Regions from separate parts of the Lactobacillus sp. UMNPBX17 genome, predicted to be linked through region 1. Evidence: predicted binding sites of a transcription regulator. Region 1 holds the regulator's gene; the other holds the start of a gene.
The links. Region 1 encodes HrcA, which represses chaperone genes, less so after heat shock. Its sites were predicted from a motif close to TTAGCACTCNNNNNNNNNGAGTGCTAA; they were not measured.
Positions count from the first base shown of each region.

Region 1 (3,219 bases):
GGAACAGTGATAACTGCATCAGTTACCTTTTCACCTAAGTAATCTTCTGAGAACTTCTTGATGTATTGTAAAATAAATGCAGAAATTTCTTGTGGTGTGTATTCCTTGTCACCAACCTTAACCTTGTAATCTGCTTCACCCATGTGACGCTTAATTGAAACAATAGTGTTAGGGTTAGTAATAGCTTGACGCTTAGCTACTTCACCAACTTGAATTTCACCATCTTTAAAAGCTACTACAGATGGAGTAGTACGGTTACCTTCTGGGTTAGTAATAATCTTTGGTTCTTTACCTTCAAGAACTGCAACTGCTGAGTTAGTAGTTCCGAGGTCAATACCAATAACTTTTGACATGTATAAACTTCCTCTCCTATTGAGCAACTACAACCATTGCTGGTCTTAGTGTCCGATCTTTATATTGATATCCTTTTTGTAAAACCTGAACAACGTGATCTTTTTGATCATCATTTTCGGCTGCTACAGTTTGAACAGCTTGATGCAATGTCGGATCAAATTTTACGTCTTCAGCTTCAATCTCAACGATGCCATGTTCTTTCAATGCTTTAGTTAATGAATCAAGCGTCATCTTAACGCCCTTCTTCAGTTGCTTGGAAACATCATCATCGGCTTCTACGCTTAAAGCTCTCTCCAAATTGTCTACAGCAGGCAAAATATCTTTAGCTAAGCTTTGAGATTCATACTTAATAAGTTGAGCTCTTTCTTTTGAATAGCGATTTTGCATATTTTGAATTTCTGCTTCGCTACGAAGATACTTATCTTCAAGCTCCTTATTCTTATCTTTTAAATCAGCCAATTCTTTAGCTAATTTTTCATCATGTTTATCATTTTTTGCTTCCTTACCTTCAGTTGCCTTTTTCTTAACATCCTTAGGTGTTGAAGCATTTTCTTTTTCATCTAAATTCTTTTCACTAGGAAACTCTTCTTTACTCACGGCTAACCTCCTCTATTATTGAAATTTACCGTAATAATCAAGTAACTTCTTGGCTAATTCATTTCTGAAGTATTCTAGAAGCCCTATCATTTGAGAATACGGCATATTTGTTGGCCCAAGTAAAGCTATTGTTCCTTTACCATGGGAGCCGACACTATATTCAGCTGTCAGCAAACTATAATTTTTTAATAAATCATTCGGCAATTCAGATCCTAACTTTACCTTAACTGGGTATTTTTCAGTCTTAGGATCAGCCTTAATATTCATCAAATTAGAAAACAAATTATCTCGATCAATTAATTCATAGAGTGAACGTATATCATTTACATTATTCTCAGTTGTATTGTTCAATAGATTAATTTGTCCATCAACATACATCTGCTCACTAGCCGCATCTTTTAACACGTCTTCAACTAAGCTAAATAATTCGTTAGCATGATCACTACCTAATTCGTTTTTAGCAAGTTCACTTAGCAATGAAACATTAATTTCCTTTAAACTCTTACCAACTAATTGGTCATTAATCATTCGAACCGCTTTTTCAATTTCTTCACCATGAATATTATGTGGTAAAGCATAAACTTGATTTTGGACATTGCCATCACTCGTCACTAGAATTGCCATCACTTGTCTAGAAGACAGGGGAACAATCCTAAAACCTGTAATTTTAACATCCCTACTCTCAGGTCCTTCAGCAAAAGCAGTGTAATTAGTTAAATCAGATAAAATGCGTGCTGCTTCTTGTACGATTTCATTCACCTGATGAAAAGGTCGATCTAATTGTGTCCCAATCGTGTTATAAACAGACTCTGGCAACTGAAGCGGTTCAACTAAATTATCAAGATAATAACGATATCCATCACTTGACGGAATTCTTCCGCTAGAAGAGTGTGTCTTCTCAATTAAGCCTTGATCTTCTAGGACCGCCATTTCATTTCGAATAGTAGCGCTTGATACTTTAATTGGTAACTGCTTCATCACCGTCTTAGAGCCAACAGGCTCATGCGTTTGTGTGAAGTCTGTAATAATTGTTTTTAAAATAAGCTCTTGACGCTCGGTCAACATAATAATCGCCCTCACTTTTAGCACTCGTAATTCTCAGGTGCTAACAATTAATATGATACTATAAATTAGCAGAAAAACAAGAGGAGTGCTAAAATTTCTTCAAATTATTTCAAAAAATAAAAACTGAAGAACTTAGTTCAAAATTGCTAAGTTCTTCAGCTTCTCGTTACGCATTACTTCGTGCTTCTTGTGCAAAATAATGTTCAATTTCTATTTGGTCTTTCTCTAATTGTTTTTTCAATTCTTCAAGGCTGCTAAATTTAATTTCGCCTCTAGTATATTTATACCATTTAATTTTTATTGGCTGATCATAAATATCCTGTTTAAAATTAAATATATATGATTCAATAAAAATTTGTTCAGGTTGGCCAATCGTTACATTATAACCGACACTAGTCATAGATTCATACCACTTTCCAGCTACCTGCGTTTTAGTGGCATATACTCCTATTTTGGGAATTACCTTATGACTAGCCCAAACTAAATTAGCTGTTGGGAAGCCTAATTTATGGCCATTTCTTTTACCATGACCAACGATCCCGCTCATCACATAATGGTGACCCATTAATTGAAAAGCTAATTCCATCTTACCTTCCCTAATTGCCTGTCTAATTTCAGTTGAACCTATTTTTTTACCATTAAAAATCTGCTTAGGCATAACGAAAATTTCAAATCTATCCTTCGCAAATTTTGGTAAATTCTTCATATTAGCAGTCTCTTTAGGACCATATGTATAATCAAATCCAGCTACTACTGTATCTGCATTGAGTTTAATTATTACATTATCTACAAAACTCTGTGCATCTATCTCGCTAAACTTTTTAGTAAATGGCATTACGGCTAGATAATCTACACCTAGTTCTGCCATTTTATCTGCCTTTTCATCTAAAGTTTCTAAATACTTAAAGTCTTTTTTGGCAGCATAAATTTCCTTCGGATGACGATCAAAAGTTAATACTACTAATGGTAATTTCTTTTGATCAGCTATTTTTTTGGCTTTATTGATTAAGCGTTGATGACCTAAATGAACGCCGTCAAAAAAACCTAAGGCTAGAATAGTTTTTGAAGATATGGTATTTTCGCTAACTGGATAAGTTAAATGAATGATTTTCACAACTAATCCCTTCATTTCAGTTATTCATTTTGAATCAACATTAAACTTGGGCGATATAATTTTCCCTTATTCTCATAAATCGCCTTGAC
Region 1 is NZ_PCYT01000007.1:33,294-36,512, reverse strand. It holds gene dnaK (molecular chaperone DnaK) at 1-353, opposite strand, end outside; gene grpE (nucleotide exchange factor GrpE) at 370-951, opposite strand; gene hrcA (heat-inducible transcriptional repressor HrcA) at 967-2,016, opposite strand; gene ribF (riboflavin biosynthesis protein RibF) at 2,183-3,145, opposite strand; gene truB (tRNA pseudouridine(55) synthase TruB) at 3,151-3,219, opposite strand, start outside.

Region 2 (3,219 bases), on a different contig from region 1:
CTGAGTAAACTAGTGTAAAGCCAGCCGTCTGACATAGCAATACCTTCTGGAATATGACCTACACGGTTAATGTAATCGTCGTCTTTAATGTCTCTAGCAACACTAAGTAAAACTGGTTGGAAGAAACGAGTCTTAAAGGTCATATTACCATTATCAGTAGTGTAACTGTGCTTTGCTTTATCCGGAGCAAAGTCAGTCTTAGTTACGTAGTTAGATGAACTACCATAGTAAGTCTTCCAAGATTTTAGGTCACCACTAAATGGTTGTGCTGAAACACTATCTGCATCAGCAACGCCTTCTTTAGTACTCTTTCTTACAGTAACTTTTACAGTAGCTTTAGCACTACCATAACTATACTTAACCTTGTAAGTACCTGGTTCAGAACAATCAATTGCATCTTCAGAAATTGTAATATCTTGGGTAGGAATAACGGTTCCCATATAGTTAGTTACATAACTAACTGCATCTTCTGGAGCAAAATCAGAATGACTATTTCTTACTAAACTTACAGTCTTAGGAACAGCAATAGTGTTTCTAGTAAACCAGTTTTGGTTAACATATCCTACTTTACGGCCATTAACATAAATGCGCCAGTAGGTACCGTTGTGAGTTTTAATTCGTTGATCAGATTGAATATGAGCATATTGATAGTCACTGGCATCTGCTAACTTCTTAACAGGCTTACCATTCTTAATGCTCTTATAAACATTGTAATGTTTATTACTACCTACTTTAACCATCAAATCGTAAGAAGTACTGGTTTGAACTGGCCCCTTTTTAGCAGTTGAACTATCTTTAGCTTTGTCTGTTTTAGTAGTTGACTTAGAATTAGCGGCAAAAACAGGATTTGAATAACCCATTAATAAACCAACACTAACTGCAACAGCTGATGTTGCAGTTAAAATCTTATTTGTATATTTCAAGCTTGTCCTCCTACAATATTACAACAATATTTTACATAGTTATTATAATATATAAACAATATTCTCAAAAATACAATTTGAATACAAGTAAATCTCTTTATTTGACACTTTTATTACGAAGTGATTTAATTAGCACAGTACTTAAAAGAGTGCTAATTAATACGAAATAAATTTAGGAGGCAAATATATGCTAGTACCTACAGTTATTGAACAAACTGCTCGTGGTGAACGTGCTTATGACATTTACTCACGCTTATTAAAAGATAGAATTATTATGTTGAGTGGCGAAATTAACGACCAAATGGCTAACTCAATTATTGCTCAATTGCTTTTCCTTGATGCACAAGATAACACTAAGGATATTTCACTTTACATTAATTCACCAGGTGGTGTAATTACTTCTGGTCTTGCAATTATGGATACTATGAATTTCATTAAATCAGATGTATCAACTATTGCAATTGGTATGGCTGCTTCAATGGCTTCTATTCTTTTGACTAGTGGTACTAAGGGTAAGCGTTTCGCATTACCTAACTCTACTGTACTTATTCACCAACCTTTAGGTGGAGCACAAGGTCAACAAACTGATATTCAAATTGCAGCTAACGAAATTTTAAAGAGTCGCAAGAAGATTAACGAAATCTTACACGAAACTACTGGTCAACCTTTGGAAAAGATTCAAAAGGATACCGAACGTGATAATTACTTAACTGCTGAAGAAGCTAAGGAATACGGTTTAATCGATGAAATTATGGTTAATAAGAAGAAGTAATCATAAATTATAATCAAAAGAGGATTTGCGTGTGCGAATCCTCTTTTTTTAATCTCTCAAATTTTCAGCCAATTCATGTAACTTTTTGAATCGATGATTGACACCAGATTTTGAAATAGGTCCATCCGGAATTTGATCCGCTACTTCTTTTAAAGTTAATTCTGGATGAGCTAATCTAAAACGTGCTAAAATCTGTAACTTTTCTGGTAAGCTGTCGATTCCTTTTTCTTTTTGAATCAACTGAATATCTTCTACCTGTTTTGCAGAAGCGGAAGCCGTCTTTTTCATATTAGCTGTATCACAATTAACCAAGCGATTAACCGAATTACGCATGTCTCGCATGATTCGTAAATCTTCAAAATTTAGCATAGCATTTAATGCTCCAACTACATGCAAAAAATCTCCGATTTTAGCTGCTTCTTTAAGGTAGACAATGTAACCTCGACGACGTTTCGTCATCTTAGCATTCAAATAAAAATACTCATTCATCAACTTAGCTAAATCTTCATTATGATCTTCATAAGTTGAATAAATTTCTAAATGATATCTACTAGTCTCAGGATTATTAACGCTACCGCCAGCTAAAAAAGCACCTCTAAGATAAGACATTGCACCTTCCCGTGACTTCATAATTCTCTGTGGAATTCTGGTAACTAATCCTCGAGCAGGATCCCAAATATTTAAGTTTTCCAATATTTCTTGCACGTCACGATTAAGTCGAACTAGATACTGATTATTCTTTTTTAATTTCATCTTACGAGAAACAATCAATAATGGTTCAATTCCATATGCAACTTTAATCAGTTTAAAAATTCTTCGTGCAATAGCGGGATTTTCTGTAGTGATATCTAGACTAAATTGATGATCATGAAGATTTAAAACCCCATTCATTCGCAAAAAAGCAGCTAACTCTGCTTTAGCATGCTCTGGATGCACCTCAAGCGAAGTTAGCTCCTTTTTGACTTCACTAGCATAACTAGCCATTATTTTCCTTCATTCTTTTACGTGACATTGCCTCAAATGCCAAATTCATTATTTCCTTTGCTACTTTTTCTCCATCATGAAAGACCAACCCGTGTCGTTGATCAATAAAATCATCGGTAATAACACGACAATTTTGCGCTCTCAAACCATTAAAGTCATTCTTAACAGGTTCAAGATATGCATCATAATCCTCTGGGTGGAATTTACTCATATCAATTTTAGCTCCGTTAACTAAAGCTGTATTGATATAGTTTCCACCTAAGTGACGATTAATTACCTCCACGTGCTCTGCATCGCTAAAGTGATCAGTTTCTCCACGTTGAGTCATGATATTACAAATATAAACTACTTCAGCCGGGGTTTCTCGAACCGCTTCACCTAAATTAGAAATCATCAAATTAGGTAAAATAGAAGTAAATAAACTACCTGGACCTAAGACAACTGCATCTGCCTGCATTATCGAAGCTAAAACAGGTAAAACTGCTTTAGGTGTGGCATTCGAATTAGTATCTGTTACCCAAACACGTTTGATTCTTTTAT
Region 2 is NZ_PCYT01000048.1:774-3,992, forward strand. It holds gene CP368_RS07490 (SH3-like domain-containing protein) at 1-923, opposite strand, end outside; gene clpP (ATP-dependent Clp endopeptidase proteolytic subunit ClpP) at 1,111-1,695, shown strand; gene whiA (DNA-binding protein WhiA) at 1,744-2,679, opposite strand; gene yvcK (gluconeogenesis factor YvcK family protein) at 2,672-3,219, opposite strand, start outside.
Region 2: clpP (ATP-dependent Clp endopeptidase proteolytic subunit ClpP) is a predicted target of HrcA. The motif match lies at 1,053-1,079, and genes of this name have one in related genera.